Regions from separate parts of the Williamsia herbipolensis genome, predicted to be linked through region 2. Evidence: riboswitches for the same ligand, from Rfam matches in the RefSeq annotation. Region 2 holds a riboswitch; the other holds the start of a gene.
What was found. A riboswitch is a leader RNA that binds a small molecule or an ion and turns the genes downstream of it on or off. The one in region 2 is predicted to bind cyclic di-AMP.
Positions count from the first base shown of each region.

Region 1: another riboswitch for cyclic di-AMP. It lies ahead of OG579_RS18510 (transglycosylase family protein); the one in region 2 lies ahead of OG579_RS04470 (C40 family peptidase).

Region 1 covers NZ_CP108021.1:3,979,371-3,990,234, forward strand. The annotation lists gene OG579_RS18500 (MogA/MoaB family molybdenum cofactor biosynthesis protein) at 1-295, shown strand, start outside; gene OG579_RS18505 (molybdenum cofactor biosynthesis protein MoaE) at 295-732, shown strand; gene OG579_RS18510 (transglycosylase family protein) at 866-1,513, opposite strand; cyclic di-AMP (ydaO/yuaA leader) riboswitch at 1,523-1,661, opposite strand; gene OG579_RS18515 (MoaD/ThiS family protein) at 2,052-2,321, opposite strand; gene moaA (GTP 3',8-cyclase MoaA) at 2,318-3,349, opposite strand; gene OG579_RS18525 (flavin reductase family protein) at 3,489-3,998, opposite strand; gene OG579_RS18530 (hypothetical protein) at 4,038-4,247, opposite strand; gene OG579_RS18535 (cold-shock protein) at 4,471-4,893, shown strand; gene OG579_RS18540 (DUF2771 family protein) at 4,890-5,477, opposite strand; gene OG579_RS18545 (MFS transporter) at 5,484-7,154, opposite strand; gene OG579_RS18550 (DUF3027 domain-containing protein) at 7,484-8,368, shown strand; gene OG579_RS18555 (sacsin N-terminal ATP-binding-like domain-containing protein) at 8,388-10,864, shown strand, end outside.
Region 2 covers NZ_CP108021.1:986,127-996,990, forward strand. The annotation lists gene OG579_RS04460 (hypothetical protein) at 1-130, opposite strand, end outside; gene OG579_RS04465 (NlpC/P60 family protein) at 133-1,206, opposite strand; gene OG579_RS04470 (C40 family peptidase) at 1,367-1,960, opposite strand; cyclic di-AMP (ydaO/yuaA leader) riboswitch at 1,976-2,175, opposite strand; gene OG579_RS04475 (hypothetical protein) at 2,286-2,513, opposite strand; gene OG579_RS04480 (DEDD exonuclease domain-containing protein) at 2,799-4,559, shown strand; gene OG579_RS04485 (Lrp/AsnC family transcriptional regulator) at 4,609-4,884, shown strand; gene trpD (anthranilate phosphoribosyltransferase) at 4,906-6,015, opposite strand; gene OG579_RS04495 (hypothetical protein) at 6,073-6,543, opposite strand; gene ctaE (aa3-type cytochrome oxidase subunit III) at 6,625-7,236, shown strand; gene qcrC (cytochrome bc1 complex diheme cytochrome c subunit) at 7,302-8,231, shown strand; gene qcrA (cytochrome bc1 complex Rieske iron-sulfur subunit) at 8,267-9,457, shown strand; gene qcrB (cytochrome bc1 complex cytochrome b subunit) at 9,454-10,864, shown strand, end outside.

The DNA.
Region 1 (10,864 bases), 1.7 Mb from region 2:
GCAGGTGTCGCTGATCATCACCACCGGCGGCACCGGACTGCACCCCACCGACCTGACGCCCGAACAGACCCGGGCCGTCCTCGACCGCGAGATCCCCGGATTGGCCGACGCCGTGCGCGCCGCGGGTGTCGACAAGGTGCCCACCGCGATCCTCTCGCGTGGAACCGCGGGTATCGCCGGCTCGACCCTGATCGTCAACCTCCCCGGCTCCACCGGCGGCGTGAAGGACGGTCTCGCGGTCCTCGACCCGGTGCTCGCCCACGCCCTCGATCAGATCCGCGGCGGCGACCACTGATGGCCGCGGTCGTCGCACGCGCTGTCGTGACCGACGCGCCCATCGACCTCGCCGACCACGAGCGTGCCGTGGTCGACGCCGCCGGCGGTGCCGCGGGCGCGGTCGTCGGGTTCATCGGCGCGGTCCGCAACCACGACGGGGGTCGCGATGTGCGCGCACTGCACTACTCGGCGCACCCCACCGCCGGCGACGTGGTCGCCGAGGTCGTCGCGAAGGTCGCCGCGGAATCGGACGGGGTCCGCGCGATCGCGGTCTCGCATCGCGTCGGTGATCTCGTGATCGGCGACGCGGCTCTGGTTGTCGCGGTCGCGGCCGACCACCGTCGCGCCGCCTTCGACACCTGTGCCCGCCTCGTCGACGACGTCAAAGAGGCATTGCCCGTCTGGAAGCACCAGGTCTTCGCCGACGGCACCGACGAATGGGTCGGCTCGGCCTGACGTCTCGGCACGTTCGGCGGACATCTTCGGCCCGCTCGGCGGGAGTTTCGGCACGGTCTGGGAATGGAAAAGGGCCCCGCACGGACGGCGAGGTCACGTGCGGGGCCCTTCGACTGCGAGCCGTGTCAGGAGATCACGGCAGGGGGAGAAGTCCCTTGTTCTGGTTGAACAGAGCGATCTGTCCGGCGTCGAGCTGGAAGCCGCTGCGCTTGGCCTGCTCCCAGAACGCGGCGATGGCCGGGTTCACGCCGGGCTTGGCGACAGCCTCGTCGACCTGCTTCTTGACGTCGGCGGTGGTCTTGGCCGGTGCGGCCTCCTCCAGCGACTTCACGGGGGCCGAGGCCTTGCCGTTGAAGTCGGGTGCCTTGAACTCGGGGAGCTTCGGCACGTCGGTCGGGGCGGTACGCGGGGTCGGGGCGCCGAGGCCGGTGCCGCAGACGGGCCATGCGCCCTTGCCCTGGCCGGCGAGCACGCGCTCGGCGACAGCGATCTGCTGCTCCTTGGTGGCCTCGTTGGCCGTGGGTGCGTACTGGGTGCCGCCGTGGCCGGCCCAGGTGCTCTGGCTGAACTGCAGCCCGCCCTGGTAGCCGTTGCCGGTGTTGATTCCCCAGTTGCCGCCCGACTCACACTGTGCGACCTGGTTCCACTCTGCATCAGTGGCGGCCGAGGCGTTGCCCACTCCCATGAGGAGGGTGGCGCCACCGCCGAGAACGGCGGAGGTCACGGCCACTCGGGCGACGGTACGGGTGGCGGATGACTGCTTGCGATGACGTCCGGACATAGAGCTGTTGTTTCCTCTCTCCACGCGCCGACGAAGTCAGCTGTCGGGTTCGGGCTGAGAGGTTGCCCGGCTCCGCGAGGCGGAGCTTCACCCCGAGGGACTCGTCATTGATGACGAGCTCCGTTTCCGATGCCGGCGGTCGTGACCGTCGATGTCGGAGGTGGGTCCCCCGCCCTCGTTCCTGAAGTGTGTCTCTGGAGGCTCTGTCCACGGAACGAGGTTTGGCGCGGCAGACAGAACATGTTGTTTCGGGTGTGGCCACAGGTGCAGCCGAACGAGACGCTACGTGGTCGTCTCAGGTGTGTCATACCTTCGCATGACGAACGAGTGGACGTGTCGCCATGTATGACGAACGCGTTTCGGTCGTCATCGCAGGCCACAGCGCTGATAGCCGGTCCGTGTCCGATCCGTTATCGCCCCGTGATGTGAACAAGGTCACAGCGCGGATCGGGCATGGATTCACGTGGGTGGGAATGGTTCCGTCGACACTCGAAAAGTGGTCGCGCAGTCGGGATCTCACAGATACGCAGTTGTGACCTCAGCCACCGGCGAACGGTGGTAGAACCTCGATCACGGCGCACGGGGCGACCGGCAGGGAACGGTCGCGTACGGCGACGGAGTCGCGCAGGTAGGTGCATCGCCGCAGGACCTGCGCCAACGCCGGGTTCTCGCGCCCCAGAGCGGACTCCAGGTCGCCCACGGTCGCCGACGACCCGATCTCGACGGTCTCCTCGTCGTGACCGGCGGCTGCGCGTGCCGCCGCGAAGTAGCGCACCTGCACCGCCACGGTGCCGCGGTCGACGCTCATCCGCCGATCGCGGACATCGGACGGGTGGGCTGGAGGAACCCGGGGTCGTTGATGGCGTGCCCGGGCAATTTGCCCCAGGTCGCGCCACGCCAGGCCAGTGCGATCGCGGCGTCGTCGGCGCCGGTGCGCAGGAGTGCGCGCAGATCGGTCTCGGTGGTCGAGAACAGGCAGGTGCGCAGCTGACCGTCGGCGGTGAGGCGCGTGCGGTCGCAGTCGCCGCAGAACGGGCGGGTCACCGAGGCGATGATCCCGACCCGCGCGGGCGTGACGGTGCCGTCGGCATGGGTGACGTGGTGGCCGTCGACGATCCACGTCTGCGCCGGTGCCGATCCGCGTGGCGCGGTGTCGGCCACGAGAACGTAGTCGCGCGAGAGCCGCTCGACGACCTGATCGGCGGTGATCATGTCCGCCCGCGACCACTGGTGCTCGGCGTCGAGCGGCATCTGCTCGATGATCCGCAGCGAGAAGCCGTGCTCGAGGCACATGGCCAGCAGGGCCGGGGCGTCGTCGAGACCGCCGTCGGGATGGAGCACCGCGTTCACCTTGACCGGCGTGAGGCCGGCCTCGGCGGCCGCGGCGAGACCGTCGAGCACGTCGGCGATGCGGTCGCGGCGGGTGATGGCCGCGAAGCGATCGCGGTCGAGGGTGTCGAGGGAGACGTTCACCCGGCTCAACCCCGCGTCGGCCAGTGCCCTCGCGTGACGACGCAGTCCCAGGCCGTTCGTGGTCACCGAGGTCTCTGGGTGCCCGGGCAGTGCCGAGACGGCCTCGACGATGCGTGGCAGGTCCTTGCGGAGCAGCGGCTCACCGCCGGTGAACCGGACGGCCTCGATGCCCAGCTCGGTGACACCGATGGTGATGAGCCGGATGATCTCGTCGGCCGAGAGAACGGCGTCGCCGGGGAGCCAGTCGAGGCCCTCGGCCGGCATGCAGTAGGTGCAGCGCAGATTGCAGCGATCGGTCAGCGAGACGCGCAGGTCACGGGCGGCACGACCGAAGGTGTCGATCATCGGACCCTCGGTGGGCATGCCCTCGGTGTCGACCGCCGCGCCCGAGACGCCGGGCACGGCGAGCGGGATGCCCAGGGCGATGGCTGTCATGACACCAGCGTAGCCAGCTCCGACCGCGAGTGACGGTCACGTCGACGGCCGCGAGGTCGCGCGGGGGTCAGGCGCGGGCCTCGAGGGCCCGGAACGTGCTCGCGTGGAACACCAGCGGCTCGATGTCGGGGTCGGCGTCGAGCGCGGTGATCTCGAGCAGCACCAGATTGTGGTCGCCGGCGGGGATCTCGTTGTAGAGGGTGCACGAGAGGATCGCGGCGGCGTCGGGGACGAACAGTGCGCCCGAGTCGGTGACCGCGGGGGTGACGCCGTCGAAGCGGTGATCGGCCGCGCCGGCGAGCTGGCGGCATAGCGCGTCCTGGCCGGCGGAGAAGACACTGACCCCGATCGACGGGGCGTCGCGCAGCTTCGGCCAGGTGCTCGAGGTGTGCTGCACGCACAGCGACACCAGCGGGGGATCGAGCGACACCGTGGCGAACGAGCTCGCGGCCATGCCCACCGCGACGCCGTCGATCTCGGCGCACACCGCCACGACCCCCGACGGGAAACAGCTGTATGCGCTGCGTAGGGCGTCGCCGTCGGCGGCGGGACGCAGATCGGTCACGGTCACGGTCATCGGTATCCCCTCATTCGTGCCCCCTCGTCGGTGTCCTCGTCATCGGTGCCGTCGCCCGGAACGCAGGGCGAACACGAGCGCGAGAACGAAGCCGATCGGCAGGCCGAGGGTCAGCAGGTACACCAGGGCGGGCGCGCGCGTGCCGTCGTCGAGTGCGGGGACGGCGAACATCGTCACGGTGGCCGCGAAGCCGATCGCGAAGAAGATCAGCGCTGCGTAGAGCAGCCGGTTCCGGGAAGCCGATGGCATACCCACGACGGTAGAGCAGCGCGCCGGTCGGGCGCGCATCGGCGCCCGCCGTCGGTGGTGATGGAGTCCGTGCGGGCAAATCAGTCGACGACGAGGGCATAGAATGGTGGAGTAGCGCGTCGGTGAGTGGGACTGATGTCTCCACCTCGGTGCGCTTTCGTCGTGCCAGGGCATTCCCCGGGCCGACGACTCGAGACGCTACGACGATGTGAAGGTGAGCACGGTGCCTACCGGCAAGGTGAAATGGTACGACGCAGAAAAGGGCTTCGGCTTCCTGTCCCAGGAGGGTGGGGAGGACGTCTACGTGCGGTCGAGTGCGCTGCCCTCGGGCGTCGAGGGCCTCAAACCGGGCCAGAAGGTCGAGTTCGGCATGGCTGCGGGACGTCGCGGCCCGCAGGCGCTGTCGGTGACCGTGCTGGAACCGGCCCCGAGCGTCGCGAAGAACGCCCGCGAGGCCGCCGCCGCGCGTGAGCCTGCCGCCAAGCGTCATTCACCCGACGAGCTGCACGGCATGGTCGCCGATCTCATCACCCTGCTCGAGGGCAAGGTGCAGCCCGACCTCCGTCACGGCCGCTACCCGGATCGCAAGACCGCACAGCGCATCTCCGAGGTCGTCCGCGCCGTCGCCCGGGAGCTCGAGCACTAGCTCCCGATGGTGTTCTGGTAGGAATCGCCCGCGCCAGCCCCGGTTGATTGCGCCTCGCGGGGCATCGGAGTGTTCGGGGGCAGGGTCTTGAGCGACCAGAAGCCGCGGGTGATGGGTGCGCCGCCGGCGTCGGTGCGACCCGAGGGCAGGCGTACCTCCACGTTCGACACGATCTTGTCCTTCGTCGACGACACGGTGAACGTGAACCGCTCGTTGGGCGCGTAGAACACCGGCGGCTCCTGCTCGAAGCCCTTCGGGGTCAGGTACTCGATCGTGAGTGCCCACGGGGCGTCGGCGATGCCCTGCGACACCGAGATGATGGCCTGCTCACCGACCGGCACGGGCAGCTCGCGCGCGAAGGTGCCCTCGGCGCCCTTGCGACAGTTCGAGAGGTCGATGTCGCACAGGATCGTCGGCTGCACCTTCACCAGTGTCTTGCCGGTGGTGGCCTGCAGGTAGGGCGCCTCCTCCTCGTGGCCGGAGGTCAGCGCGAACACGCCGCCCGCGACCACCGCCACGAAGACGACACCGATGATCGCGATGATGGCGACGAACTTCTTCTCGCCGGAGCTCAGTCTGAACACGGGGCTCTACAGTCCGTTCTTCTCGTGTGACTCGACGCGCACGCGGCGGGTGGCCAGGCGGTCGAGGTCGATGGCGCCTGTGGGTTGGGTCTGCGCCGGGCGCCGTCCACCGAACCCGGGGACCAGGGTGGCGCCGCGGTAGGTGAAGAACGTCTGCGACATCCCCAGCGCCAGCAGCACCGACACCACCGTGAAACCGATCCACAGCGTCGAGGGCAGCAGCACGCCGAGTGCGGCCCCGATCACCCAGCACAGCTGCAGAACCGATTCCGATCGGCCGAACGCCGAGGCGCGCGACTCGTCGGGCAGGTCGTCCTGGATCGACGAGTCGAGACACACCTTGCCGATGGCGCTCGTCCCCGAGGCGACGAGTGCGGCCAGGGCGGCGAACAGGATGGATCCGAACACCGCGGCCAGCACGGCGGCGGCGAGGCTCGCGCCGGTCACCGCGACCACGATCTTCTGTGGGTTCCGCAGCTCGAGTCGCGTACCGGTCGCGTTGCCCACGAAGTTGCCGACACCCGCGGCCGCACCGACCGCACCGAGCAACGCCAACTGCATCCAGCCGGTGTGGGAGTTCTGGTTCGATTTCGCCCAGAACGCGATGTACAGGGTGAGGAAGCCGGTGAGGACGCGGATGGTGCCGTTGCCCCACAGGCCGGTGAGCACGTTGCGTCCCAACGGCTGTCGCATCTTTGCGGCGAGTGCCGCGGGCGTGAAGCTGCGTTCCTTGCGGTCGGTGCCGGGGCGGGCGGGCGGCTCGCCGTGGTAGGCCAGCGTCGCGGGGATCTCGCCCGCGGTCACCTCCACCCACGCCGGGATGCGCATGCAGAACACCGCGCCCGCGATGGCGAGCAAGGCCAGACACACCATGGCGCCCGGCACGTGCAGGGGCAACACCTGGCCGAGCATGGTCTCGAACAGTGCGGCGGTGGCGCCGCCGATGACCGTGCCGGCCACAAGTCCCCACGTGGTCAGGCGGGAGTTCACGCGCACGAGGTCGATGCTCGGCGGCAGAACACGCGGTGTGACAGCGGATTTGAGCACACCGAACGATTTCGACAGCACCAGCAGACCCAGCGCACAGGGATAGAGCACCCACGGGTCGTAGGTCAACTGGTCCTTCACCGGGTCCCACCCGGCGTTGGTCATGATGAGCAGGGCCAGCAGGACCCGGATCCCGAACGTGGTGGCCATCGCGATGCGACGCCCGCGCTGCAGTTTGTCGAGCGCGGGACCGATGAGCGGCGCGATGAGTGCGAACGGGGCGATGGTCAGCGCGAGGTACAGCGCCACCTTGCCCTTCGACTCGGCGCTCGCCGCGGCGAAGAACAGGGTGTTGGCGAGAGCGACGGTCATCGCGGCGTCGACGGCGTTGTTCAGGATCACCGGGAACGTGAGCGCGGTGAGGCCCGATCGATCGGCGCCGTCGGCGGTGGCGGCGCGGTGGAGTTTGTCGATGCCCTTGGAGGTGAGCTCGCGCCCGCGCAGGGCGGCGACCCGGGTGACGGTGAGCTTGCGCGGCATCGCGCGCGAACCGTCCCTCGTCGTGCCGCGCTCGGGCTCCGGCGGGTGGTCGCGCTCCACGCGGTCGTCGAGCGGGTCGAGGTGCGGATTGTGCGTGGGCGGCGGCCGGTAGGCCGAGGTACGGGGTGCGGTCGAGGGGCGTGGCGGCATCGGGACGCGACGACGCCCGTCGACGGGATAGTTCGCAGCGCCCGGATGTTCGCCGGCGGGCCGGTCGCCGGGCCCCACGAAGCGGTCGGTGGGAGCCGCCGGATCGGCCTGCGCGCGCCGCACACGCGGACGTACTCCGCGACGCTCTCCGGGCCGGTTCACCGTGCCGATTCTTCCCTATCGCTCCGATCGCGACCAACCCGCAACGCGGGTGTCGGCGTCCGATGCGGCAGAATGACGGTGTGAATACTGTGGTGGACGGTGCTGACGCCGCGTTCGAGGACTCGCCGACCGACCGGTCGACGTCGACAGCCGATCTCGAGGCGCGCCTGATCGCCGCCGTCGACATCGCGCGTGAGGCCGTCGAGGCCTCCGGCGAGGGCGCGGTGGGCGAGCACATCGAAGCTGTCGTCGAGGGCGACTGCACCGTGTCGCACTACTTCGCCGCCGACATCACCGGCTACCGCGGCTGGGTCTGGTGCTCGGTGCTCGCGACCTGTCCGCCGGTCGACGCCGGCGACGACATCGACATCACCGTCAGCGAGATCGCACTGCTGCCCGGCTCCGATGCGCTCACCGCGCCGCAGTGGGTGCCGTGGTCGCAGCGGATCGCCCCCGGGGATCTCGGGCCCGGCGACGTCCTGGCCGCCCCGGCCGACGACCCGCGTCTCGTCCCGAACCACATCGACTCCGATTCGCTGCAGTCGGAGTCCGACCTCGACGATGTGTCCGCAGTCATGCTCGAACTCGGACTCGGACGCACCCGCGTGCTCTCACGCGAAGGCCGTGACGATGCCGCGACCCGCTGGTTCGAGGGCGCCCACGGACCCGACAGCGACATGGCCGGAGCCAGCAAACTGCACTGCGGGAGTTGCGGCTTCTATCTCCCGGTCGCCGGCGCCCTCCGAGTCGCGTTCGGTGTCTGCGCCAACGAGTACGCCGCCGACGGCACCGTCGTCTCCGCCGAATACGGTTGCGGCGCGCACTCCGACGCGGTCGCGCCCTCGGGCGAGGGATCGCCCGCCTACGACGCCTACGACGACGGCGCCATCGAGATCGTGCCCGCCGCACCCGCCGAGAATGCACCCACCGACAACGCGCCTGTCGTTGCCGAGTCGGACACGGTGCCGTCGGACACGGTCGCGTCGGTCGACGCACCCACCGAGGCGGAGGTCGCGCCCGTGGCCGACGAATCCGCCTCCGCCGACAGCTGATCCGTCTCCGCGGCCGGCGATGACCACCGTCGTTCCGCCGGACCACGACCCGTTCGACACCGCATCGATCCGGTCGTCGACACTGCGGTCGTGGGAATCGTCGGCCACCCGGCTCGCCGAGGACGTCGCGGCCGAATCCGAACTCGTCGAGTTCGGATACCGCGATCGACTGCTGACCGAACTCGCGGCCAACGCCGCCGATGCCGCCCACGCCGCCGGTGGTGGAGCGCTCGCGGTGTGGCTCGAACCCGACACCGTCCTCCACGTCGCGAACACCGGCTCCCCGTTGCACGCCGAGGGCGTGCGCTCGCTGGCGGCGCTGCGGGTGTCGGCCAAGGCCGGGTCGGATCCGGGATCGGGACAGGTCGGACGGTTCGGCGTGGGCTTCAACGCCGTCGCCTCGATCGGGGTCGAGGTGTCCGTCCGATCGACGACCGGCGGCGTCGTGTTCGGACTGGATCGCACCCGGGAAGCGTTGAGCGACAGCGATGTCGCCGTCGCGGAGTCGACCGTCCCCATGCTCCGGTTGCCGTGGCCGGACCCGATTCCACCCGCCGACGGCTACGACACCGAGGTCGTCATCACGCTGCGCGACGACGTCGACGGACCGGCGCTTCTCGCGTCGATGGCCGGTGAGGTCACCACCCTGTTGCTGGAACTGCCTTCGCTGCAGACGATCCGCTGCGGTGACACGTCGGTGCGACGACACGACAGCACCGTCGACGACGTCGACACCATCACCATCGGCGACGCGACCTGGACGCAGATCCGCACCGCACACGCGCGGTGGCTGATGCCCGGGCCCGCGGATGCGCCTGTGCCACACGGCGCCGACGTCCTGCACGCCCCCACCCGCACCGACCTGGCCCTGACCCTGCCCGCGATGTGCGTCGCCGACGTCGCGGTCACGCCGGATCGGCGTGCGCTGCACCCCGACACCGACATCCGCGTCGTCGCCGACGGATACCACCGACTCGCCCTGGCGCTGCACCCCGCGCACCGACTCGCGGTCCTCCCTTCGGCGGGTTTCCCGGCGAGCGCCACCGACGGTGTGCTGCGCGACGCCGTGATCGCCGACCTCAGCGATCACCGTTGGTTGCCCACCGCCGACGGCGAACTGGTCGCCCCCGCTCGCGCCGTCGTGATCGCCGACGCCACAGACCGTGTCACCGACATGGTGGCCGAGTTCCTCGACGGTGTCGTCGTCGCCGCGCTGTCCGACACGACGTCGCTGCGCCGCCTCGCCGCGGTCGGTGCCACCGAGACGTCCCTCGTCGAGGTGTGCGAACGACTCTCCGGCGTGACGCGCCCGCCGCGGTGGTGGCACGACCTCTACGAGGCCATCTCGCCGATGATCGCCGACGACAGGGTCCGAGGGGAGATCGCGACGATCCCGGTGCCCCGAGCCGACGGCCGGATGTCGATCGGGGCCCGCGGCCTGGTGCTGGCCGATGTCGGCGCGAGAGCCAACAGCGCCGACGACACCGCGCCGCCGTCGATCTCGTGGGTCGCCACGGTGCACCCCGAGGCCGAGCACCCGCTGCTCGAACGGCTCGGCGCGCAGCGACGATCGGTGAGCGAGCTGCTCGCCGACCCCGCACTGCGGTCGGCCATCACCGAGACCCACGAGTCCGACTCGTGGGCGTCCGACGGAATCCCCGGCGACGACCCGGCGGAGCGGTTGGCACACGAGGTGCTCGGTCTCGTGGCCGCCGACCCCGAGGCCGACATCCCACCCTGGTTGGGGCAGTTGCTCATCCCGACCCGGACCGACTCACCCGATGACGACCCGCTGCGGCCCGCCGACGAACTCCTGCTGCCCGACAGTCCGATCGCGTCGGTGCTCGTGGCCGACGCGCCGTTCGGTCGTGTCGCCGCCGATGTCGTGACGAGGCACGGCGTCGACGCACTGCGTCGGATCGGTGTCGGGTGGGGTTTCACCGTCGTCGCCGACGAGTTGCCCACAGGCCCCGACCACGACCTCCCCGACGAGGCGCAGTGGTGGGACCACCTCGATGCCGAGCCGCAACGACTCGTCGCGGTGCGCGATCTCGATCTCGTCGACCCCGACCGATGGCCCGCCGCACTGTCGCTCCTCGCGACCGACCCGACGACGGTTGCCACACTGACCGATCCGGCCGGCTACACCGCCTGGTGGCTGCGGACCTATGCGGAGATCGACGACACGCCGCTGGGGTGGTTCCGCGCACCCGACGACGCCACCTTCGCCGGTGTTCTCGACCCGCTCGATCATCCGCACGCCGCTCTGCTCGCCGGTGCGCTCGCCGGCGCCGAGGTCACCTCGACCGATCTGGCCGCGGTGGTGCTGCGTCGCCTCGGTGACCCCGACCGCGCAATCGCCCCCGGTGTCGCCGCGATGGCCCACGCCGCGTTGGTGCGCGCACATCGTCGGGGTGTGCTCGACCTCGACGACCTGGATCCGCCGGTCGGGGTGCGCACCCTCGCGGGCACCGTCTGCGAGACCGCCGTCGTCAT
Region 2 (10,864 bases):
CGGTGCGCTGTTGTTCGAAGACGTTCTTTGTCTGCGACGTCGGTGTCGTGGTGTCGCCACCCCCGTCACCGCAGGCGGCCAAGACCAGCAGTGCGACCGCGATCGGGACCGCACCCCATCGGCGCGTCACCGTCAGTAGCGCCGGGCGGAGTTGTACGGGCCGGCCTGGTCGATCGGCACGACCTTCACCGGGACGCCGAACGTCGAGGCGTGCACCACGTACCCGTCGCCGACGTACATGCCCACGTGGGACGCGTCCGGGTAGTAGATGATCAGGTCGCCGGGCCGCAGATCACCACGGGCGACCGGCGTTCCCCCGGAGAGCTGGGATTCGCTCGAGCGCGGCAGGGTCTCGCCGGCCTGCTTGAACGCCCACACCATCAGTCCCGAGCAGTCGAACTGGGTCGGTCCGGTGGCGCCCCACACGTAGGGGTCGCCGATGCGGGTGAGCGCGGCCTGCACCGCGACGACGGCTGCGGCGGTGCCCTTCGGGATCAGGGACGGGTCGAAGTCGATGTTCGGCCCACGAAGGGCGGCGAGCTGCTTGCCGGTGAGCGATTCGTAGATGGCCTTGACCTGGGCGATCTGGAGCTGCAGATCGCTCTGCTTGGCCTGCAGGTCGCCTCGGGTCCTGTCGACGGCGGCGAGGGCCTTGGCGGCCGAGTCCCGGGCGGCGACGGCCTCGGCGCGGGCCGCGGTCGCCGAGGCGCTGGCCGACTTGTAGGCCCGCAGGTCGGACGAGGTCTGACGCGAGACCATCTCGAGGCCGGACATCTGGTCGAGCAGTGACTGCGGGGAGTCGGAGACGAGCACGGCGTAGAGACGGTTCACGCGTGCACCGCGGTAGCTGGCGCGCACGAGCGCGTCGACGCGGTTCTGGAGTTCGTCGAGTCGTGACGACAGACCGTCGAGAGTCGCGGTGGCCTTCGCGGCACGGGCATCGGCGGCGGCGACATCGCGACGTCGCTGGCCGAGCTCCTCCTCGGCGCGGTGCATGGCCTCGGCCGACTTCTCGGCCTCGCGTCCGAGGGAGGTGTAGCGGGTCAGCAGTTGATCGGGCGAGCGGGGTGCGGGCTCGGCGCCCGCCGGTGTCGCGAGGGTGACGGCGAGGACCAGGGCGACCGCGAGCACGAGGGTCATCTGGACCGCCGAGATCGCACGCGCCATCGCGTTGTCGCTCACCACACGCATTCGTCGACTCACCACTTCCACCACACCGGTTCCCGGTTTCACGTCACCCGAGGGGCAGTCCGCACAACCGGGAGGAGATCAGCGCCCCCCGCCGTCCGCCGGGAAGGATACGGGTCGCCGAACCCCCGCGAGGGATGTTCGGTGACAGCCGGATCGACCGACGGCCGGATGTCTCTCAGTAGCGACGAGCGGCGTAGAAATCCATCGACTTGAGGCTGGCCTTCTGCACCGGCACACCCTCGGTGCTCGAGTGCACGATCATGCCGTTGCCGATGTAGAGGCCGGCGTGCGAGCCGCCGTTGAAGATGACCACGTCGCCGGGGCGCAGGTCGCTCTCCGACACGGGACGACCGCCGCCGAGCTGGCCGTAGCTGTCACGCGGGATGGTCTTGCCGGCCTGCTTGAACGACCAGTAGACGAGACCGGAGCAATCGAAGGCGCGGGGACCCGCGGCGCCGTAGACGTACGGCGAGCCGATGCGGGTGAGCGCGGCCGACGCGGCGCGCTGACCGAGAGCGCCGTTGCGTCCGAACAGATCGGGCGACGACTCGGGGCCGTTCGGCTTCGGCTTGGCCTTGAACTGCGGCGGGATCTGGTTCTCGGTGATGCCGGGGATCTCGAACGTCCCGATGCCGGGGACGGTCACCGGGGCGGCCAACGCGGGTCCTGCCCCCATCGCCACGGTGCCCAGGGTGATCGACCCTGCGATCACAGCTCCTCGCGCCGTCTTGAGACCGGTGCTGGGCTGTTCCAAACGATGTTTCGCCACGAAGCGAGTTCTCCTCAGATCTTCCTCGACCGCCTACCGGGTTAGCTGTCGGATTCGGGCCGGAAGACTGGCCCTACCCCCGTGAGAGCGCGCGGACGTGCGAGATCTGATCCCGACCGGCCGCTCGAACACACGGAGGATTCACCCCGATCGGACTGGGTCCGAAGTGATGGTTCCCCGATTCGCCCCTGGGGGCGATTGAGCGGTGACCTCGCGATCCGCGACTTGGCGTCGCGGGACACCCCGCAAGGTCTCGGAAAGGTTACGAAACCGTACGTCGATCTGTCCACCGGGACACGAGTTCGGCGCGTTGCCGCGTGAAAGGTCAGCCTGCGCGTAGTTCTCGCACGTCAGCGAGGTGCTGCGAGTCGTGACCACGCGTTTCGGTGACGATCGGTTCGCGACGCGCGGACGGGCCGACCAGTCCCAGGCCGACGAACACCTCGACGGCGTCACGGACCGCGTCGACGTCTCCGGCGGCCGGCGGCGGCACCGAGCGCAGACCATCGGTGCTGTTCACCGCAGTGGGCAGTCCGACGAACACGGTCATCATGCAGCCGTCGCAGGACCGGGGACGACCGGGGCACGTCGCGCAGTCGATGTGCATTGTGATCTCCATCTCATTTGTGCCGGGAAGGCGTTCGGGCGGAATGCAACGGCGTCGAGCTGTCCGATCCGCGGTCTCTCACCGGTGTCGGCCGGTATGACGGGGACGCTAGACACCCCCTCCGACAACCCGACCGCGCTCGCGGCTCCGGGCGTGGTTGTCGGGGTGTCGAACTAACGTTCGCCTCATGCGTCACCCTCATCACATGGGCACCGCCGAATCGACGACGTCGTGACCGCCGCCGACGTCGACGACCGCGGCGTGCAGTTGGCCTTCGACGAGATCGGGGACCTCGGCAACGACACCCCGTTACGGGAGACGACCTTCGTCGTGGTGGACCTCGAGACGACCGGCGGCAGCCCGGTCGCCGACCGCATCACCGAGATCGGCGCGGTCAAGGTGCGCGGAGGGGAGATCCTCGGCGAGTTCGCCACGCTGATCGATCCGGGATGCGCCATCCCCCGGCACATTGTCGCCCTCACCGGCATCACCGAGGCGATGGTCTACCGGGCCCCGAGGATCGAGGAGGTGTTGCCCGCGTTCCTCGAGTTCGCCGACGGGTGTGTGCTCGTGGCGCACAACGCCCGCTTCGACACCGGCTTCCTGCGCGCCGCCGCGACGGCCCAGGGCCGACCGTGGCGGTTCCGTCGCGTGCTGTGCACCGTCACCCTCGCCCGGCGGGTGTTGCCGCGCGACGAGGCGCCGACGGTGAAGCTCTCCGCACTCGCCCGCCTGTTCGCCGTCGGCACCACCCCGACGCACCGCGCCCTCGACGACGCCCGCGCCACCGTCGAGGTGATGCACGCCCTGTTCGAACGGGTGGGCAACCTCGGCGTCCACACCTATCGCGAACTCGTCGAGTTCCTGCCGGGTCTCACCACCGCCCAGCGCGCGAAACGCACCATCACCGACGGTCTCCCGGCACGGCCCGGGGTCTACCTCTTCCGCGGTCCCTCCGGTGAGGTCCTCTACGTCGGCACCGCCACCGATCTGCGCCGACGGACACGGCAGTACTTCACGGGCTCGGAGACGCGGCCGAGGATGCGCGAGATGATCTCGCTCGCGACCCGGGTCGATCACGTCGAGTGCGCCCACCGGCTCGAGGCCGGGGTCCGGGAACTGCGACTGCTGGCCGCACACGCACCCGCCTACAACCGCCGTTCCAAGACGCCGCACGCCGGGTGGTGGGTGGTGCTCACCGACGAGGCTTTTCCCCGCTTCACGGTGAGCCGCCGTCCCGGCGAGGTGTCGGTGGGGCCGGTGCGGGTGCGCTCCGACGCCGCCGCCCTGGCCGATCTCGTGGCCGACGTGTGCGGGTTGCGGACGTGCACACGGCGGATCGGGGCGTCGGGTCGGCACTCCTGCGGGCTGACCGATGCCGGCCGACGACCGGTCGGCGGGTGTCGCGGCGCCGGCGCCGAACCGGTGAGCGCAGAGGAGTACGCACCGGTCGCGGCGCGCGCCCGGGCGATCCTGGTCGGCGACGACGACTCGCCGTTGGAGTCGGTCCTCGACCGCCTCGACGTCCTCGCCGCGGCGGAGATGTTCGAGACCGCGGCACGCCTGCGCGACCAGCTGTCGACGACGCTGTCGTCGCTGGAGCGCTGCCAGCGGCTGGCGTCGCTGTGCGCGATCGCCGAGCTGGTCGCCGCGCGGTCCGACGGCGCGGGCGGATGGGAACTCGCGGTGATCCGCCACGGACGCCTCGCCGCCGCGGGGGTCGCCGTCCGCGGGGCCCCGCCGGTGGCGATAGCGGAGGCGTTGGCGGCGTCGGCCGAGACGGTGGTGCCCGGTCCGGGTCCCCTGCGGGGGGCAGCGGCCGAGGAGGCCGCCCTGGTGCACGCGTGGCTCGTGACGCCGGGTACGAGGATCGTCTGCAGCACAGAGGGTTTCGTCATGCCTGTGCGGTCCACGGCCCGGTGGTCGCAGTGGCGTGACCGGGCGGGCGCGGCGCGGTCGCGATCACGGGAACTGCTGTCGCTGGCGGGCTGATCGCGTTGTCGCGGACGATCGGGGTCCGCGGCGCCATAGACTCGGACAGATGATCACGGCCATCGTCCTCATCTCCGCCGACGTCCACGCCATCGACGAGACCGCGCAGGCCGTGGCCGACGTCGAGGGCGTTCGCGAGGTCTACTCCTGCGCAGGCGACGTCGACCTCATCGCGACGGTCGCGGTCCGCGACCACGAGCAGATCGCGGCGGTCGTCACCGGCACCATCAACAAGCTGCCCGGGGTACGCCACACCGCGACCCACATCGCCTTCAAGACGTTCTCCAGCTCCGACGTCGACGCCGGGTTCTCGATCGGCGAGTGACCGTCGGCGGCGGGCGGCGAACTAGCTGAACGCCGCCCACCGCGTCAGCAGATCGGCCGCCGCACCGCTGTCGATCGCCCCGGCCGCCCGCGTGATCGCGGACTCGATGCGGCCGTAGAGGTCGTCCTCGCCGAGTGCGACGGTGTCGGACCGGGCCTCGGCGGCGAGATCGTGGGCGACGATCGCCCCCGCCGCGTTGAGGAGCACGGCGTCGCGCACCGGACCGGGACCGCCCGCGACCAGATCACGGGCCACCCCGGCGTTGTGCTCGGCATCGCCACCGCGCAGGTCGGCCGGATCGCAGCGCGCCACCCCGATGCGGGTCGGGTCGAATGTCGACACCTGTACCGAGCCACCCGCGGCGACCCATACCGTCGAGGTCGTCGTCGTGGTCAGTTCGTCGAGACCGTCGTCGCCCCGCACCACCAGGACCGAGTTGCCCCGACGCGCGAAGGCCTCGGCGACGACCGGCGCCAGATCGGCGAACGCACACCCCACGAGCCCACTCGAGGGCTGCGCCGGGTTGGTGAGCGGGCCCAACACGTTGAACACAGTGGGGATGCCGATCTCCTTGCGCGGAGCGGAGGCGAATCGCAGCGCCGGGTGGAACACCGGCGCGAAACAGAAGCCGATCCCCAGTGTCGCGACACTGCGGGCGACGTCGTCGGCGCGCAGGGTGATGTCGACACCGAGTCTCTCCAGCACGTCGGCGCCACCGCTGCGCGACGACGCCGACCGGTTGCCGTGTTTGACCACGGGGACCCCCGCCGCGGCGACCACGATCGACGCCATCGTCGAGATGTTGACCGTGTTCGACCGGTCACCGCCGGTGCCGACGATGTCGACCGCCGGCCCGTCCACCGCGACCCGCACCGAGTGCGCGAGCATCTCCGCGGCGAGCGCGTTGAGTTCCTCGGCCACGGGTCCCTTGATCTTCAGAGCCACACCGAAGGCGGCGATCTGGGCGGCGGTCGCGTTGTCGGACATGATCTCGTTCATCGCCCAGCGTGCCCATCCGGCCGACAGGTCGCCGCCGTCGGCGAGTGCGCCCAGTACCGACGGCCAGGTCGCGGCAGCGGACTCCACGACACCGGACTGAGCGGCCGTACTGCGGTCACCACGGGGATTCATGACGGTGAGCGTATTCGTCCCCCCGAGCGCCCGACACGCGCCGGTTGGGGCGACCGGTCAGGACTCCGGCCGCTGGAGCACCTGCCACCCGAGCACGGTCCCGTCGTGGCGGGCACCGAGGCCCGCCATGCGCGACCGCTCCTGCGAACAGTGCAGCGCGTCGACGAGCTGCGTGCGCGCCAACGCGACACGCTCCATGCCGGGCCCCGACTCGACGTCCGGACCGTCGATGCCGTCGGCGTCGACGACCTCGTAGCCGTCCTGCGCCGCGGTCTCCGCGACGGCCTCTAACTGTTCGGACGGCACCACCAACAGGTGCCGCAGCACCGCCTGGTCGGGCTCGCGCCACGCCGAGTCCGCGAGCACCGACGAGGCCGCCGCGGTGTCGTCGAAACACTCGGCGACGACGACGAGATCGGGATCACCCGGGGCAGGCTCCGATGCCGCCGCCGAACCACCCCGCAGGCGTCCGAACAGGCGTTGCAGACCCCCGGTCTCAACCGGGTGTCCGTTCAGGTCACGGGCCATGAGCAGCACTCCTCGATCATTTGCGACATTTTCTCCCACCCAGCTGGTGTTCGGTTACTACGAACCGTCATACTTCAATCTGTGACTAGCGCTGCAGGTACCTCGGGCACAGCCATCACCTCGAGGGTGCACTCTCTGAACCGTCCCAACATGGTCAGCGTGGGCACCATCGTCTGGCTGTCCAGTGAGCTCATGTTCTTCGCGGGTTTGTTCGCGATGTATTTCGTCGCCCGAGCGAACTCGGGTGGCAACTGGCCCCCGGAACCGACGGAGCTGAACCTCTTCCTGGCCATCCCGGTCACGGCGGTGCTCATCCTGTCGTCGGTGACCTGCCAGATGGGCGTGTTCGCCGCTGAGCGCGGTGACGTGTTCGGTCTCCGCCGCTGGTACATCCTCACTTTCATCATGGGCGCGTTCTTCGTTGCCGGTCAGGGCTACGAGTACTACCACCTGGTGCACGAGGGCACGACGCTGTCGTCCAGCGCCTACGGGTCGGTCTTCTACATGGCCACCGGTTTCCACGGTCTGCACGTCATCGGCGGTCTGGTCGCCTTCATCTTCCTGCTGATCCGTACGAAGCTCAGCAAGTTCACCCCGGCGCAGGCCACCGCGGCGATCGTCGTGTCGTACTACTGGCACTTCGTCGACATCGTGTGGATCGGCCTCTTCGCGACCATCTACTTCATCCGGTGATCCGACGCCGAGACATCTCGGCCGACGATCGCGCTCGCAGCCCGCAACCACCAGAGAGAGCAGAGATGAGTTCTTCTCCCCCGCCCACCACGGCCGACGACTCGGTCGACGGGGTCGGCGCCGGCAACCCCGGCACCCAGCGCACCGATGCCCGGCGCGCCAAGTCGCGTCGCAAGCTCCGTCGCCGCGCGACCGGCGCCCTGCTCCTGCTCGCGGGCCTGATGGTGGCCGGTGGACTCGCCACGGCGATCACCCCGACCCCCCAGGTCGCCACCGCCGATGCGCAGACCAACGCCGCCCTGATCCAGGACGGCAAGAAGCTCTACGAGACCTCGTGCATCACCTGCCACGGTCGCAACCTCGACGGCGTCCAGGACCGCGGGCCCTCGCTCGTGGGTGTCGGTGACGCGTCGGTCTACTTCCAGGTGTCGTCGGGCCGCATGCCCGCGGTGCGCGGTGAGGCCCAGGCCGCCCGCAAGCCGGCCAAGTTCACCGAGGCCCAGGTCGACCAGCTCGGCGCCTACGTCCAGTCGGTCGGCGGCGGTCCGTCGGTCGTCTACGAGCACAACGCCGACGGCACCGTGAAGGTCGAGAACGGCTACCCGGTCAAGGCCATGGGCGAACTGCGCGGCAACGACATCGGACGCGGCAGCGAGCTGTTCCGCCTGAACTGCGCCTCGTGCCACAACTTCACCGGTCGGGGCGGAGCCCTGTCCTCGGGCAAGTACGCGCCCACCCTCGACCCGGCGAACGAGCAGCAGATCTACACCGCGATGCTCACCGGTCCGCAGAACATGCCGAAGTTCTCCGATCGTCAGCTCACGGAGGACGAGAAGAAGGACATCATCGGCTACGTGAAGTACGCCAGCGAGACCAACCCGCAGGGTGGCTACGCGCTCGGCGGGTTCGGACCGGTGTCGGAGGGAATGGCGATGTGGGTCGTCGGCGTCATCGCCGTCGTCGCATCGGCGATGTGGATTGGATCGCGTTCATGAGCGACGAGCAGAAGCCGAGGGATCCGGACGAGGAGATGACCCCGCAGAACGCGGAGGGCACCGACCATCCGCCGACCTTCACCCGCGACGAGCTCGAGAAGATGAGCAACGACGACCTGGTGAAGCTCGGTACGAACCTCGACGGTGTGGAGATCATCCACCGCCGCGAGCGGTTCCCCGTTCCCGGCACCAAGGCCGAGAAGCGCGCCGAGCGTTCGGTGGCGATCTGGTTCGCACTGTCGGGCATCCTCGCCGTCGCGTGCTTCGTGATCTTCCTGTTCAACCACTGGCACTTCGTGCTCCCGGGCGGCAAGAACTACTTCCTGTACACGCTCAACACGCCGTTGCTGGGCGTCACCTTCGGTGGCTCGATCCTCGCGATCGGCATCGGCCTGGTGCAGTACACGAAGAAGTTCATCCCCGAGGAGATCTCGGTGCAGGACCGCCACGACGGCGGGTCCAACGACGTCGACCGCGCGACCACCGTCGCGCTGCTGTCGAACGCCGGAAGCACCTCGACCATCGGTCGTCGCAAGCTGATCATCGGGTCGGCCGCGTTCGGTGTCGGTGCGTTCGCACTGACCGGCGTCGTCGCGCTGCTCGGCGGCATCGTCAAGAACCCGTGGGCCAAGGGCAAGGACTCCGATCTCTGGCACACCGGCTGGTCGCCGATCTACAACGATCCGAAGTCGCCGAACGAGACCGTGTTTCTGCGACGCGACACCGGCGATCCGAACCAGGTCGTCCTGGTGCGCCCGGAGGATCTCGACGCCGGCGCCATGGAGACCGTGTTCCCGTGGCGTGTGTCCGACGGTTTCGGTGAGACCGAAGAGTCACGTGAGAAGTTGCACAAGGGCCTCAAACTGGTCCGCAACCCGGTCATGTTGATCCGCCTGCGCCCCACCGACACCGCCAAGGTGATCAAGCGCAAGGACCAGGAGAGCTTCAACTACGGCGACTATTTCGCCTACACAAAGGTGTGTTCGCACCTCGGATGCCCCACGTCGCTGTACGAGCAGCAGACCAACCGCATCCTGTGCCCGTGCCACCAGAGCCAGTTCAACGCGCTGGAGTACGGCAAGCCGATCTTCGGACCCGCTGCGCGGGCACTGGCGCAGCTCCCGATAACGGTGAACAATCAGGGATACATGGTTGCAGCAGGTGACTACATCGAGCCCGTCGGACCCGCCTTTTGGGAGCGGGGCCAGGGGAAGGACAAGCCATGAGCGTCATAGCTGACCGCGCGGCCACACAGGCCAACGAGGTCGACTCCCGTTACCACCTCGCCGCAGGCGTCCGGCGACAGATCAACAAGGTGTTCCCGACGCACTGGTCGTTCCTCCTCGGAGAGATCGCCCTGTACAGCTTCGTCATCCTGCTGATCTCGGGTGTCTACCTGACGCTGTTCTTCGACCCGTCGATGGCCGAGGTGACCTACAACGGGTCCTACCAGCCGCTCAACGGCGTCGAGATGAGCAAGGCCTACGCCACCGCGCTGGACATCTCGTTCGACGTGCGCGGCGGTCTGTTCGTCCGTCAGATTCACCATTGGGCGGCACTGCTGTTCGCCGCGGCGATCATCGTGCACATGGCGCGCATCTTCTTCACCGGTGCGTTCCGTCGCCCGCGTGAGGCGAACTGGGTCATCGGCTGCTTCCTGCTGATCCTGGCCATGTTCGAGGGCTTCTTCGGCTACTCACTCCCCGACGACCTGCTCTCGGGCACCGGCGTCCGCGCCGCGATGTCGGGGATCGTGATGGGTATCCCGGTGGTCGGCACGTGGGTCCACTGGGCCCTGTTCGGTGGCGACTTCCCCGGCGAGATCATCATCCCGAGGCTCTACATCCTCCACGTGCTGCTGTTCCCGGGCATCATCCTGGCGCTGATCGGCGCCCACCTGGCGCTGGTCTGGTACCAGAAGCACACCCAGTTCCCCGGCCCCGGCCGCACCGAGAAGAACGTGGTCGGTGTCCGCATCCTCCCGGTCTTCGCGGTCAAGTCCGGCGCGTTCTTCGCCGTCACCTTCGGCATCCTCGCGATCATGGCGGGCGTCTTCCAGATCAACCCGATCTGGGTCCTGGGTCCGTACAACCCGGCGCACGTCTCGGCCGGTTCGCAGCCCGACATCTACATGATGTGGACCGACGGCATGGCGCGACTGATGCCGGCGTGGGAGATCTACTTCGGCAACACCTACACGATCCCGGCCATCTTCTGGGTGGTGGCGATCATCGGTGTGGTGTTCACCGTGATGTTCGCCTACCCGTGGATCGAGAAGCGCCTCACCGGCGACGACGCTCACCACAACCTGCTGCAGCGTCCGCGTGACGTCCCGGTCCGCACCGCGATCGGGTCGATGGCCCTGGCGTTCTACGTGGTCCTGACGCTGTCGTGCATGAACGACATCATCGCGCTGAAGTTCCACATCTCGCTCAACGCGACCACGTGGATGGGCCGTATCGGCCTCATCGTCGTGCCGCCGCTGGCGTACTTCATCGCCTACCGCTGGGCCCTGGCACTGCAGCGCAGTGACCGCGCGGTCCTCGAACACGGCATCGAGACCGGCATCATCAAGCGGATGCCGCAGGGCGAGTACATCGAGGTGCACCAGCCCCTCGGCCCGGTCGACAGCC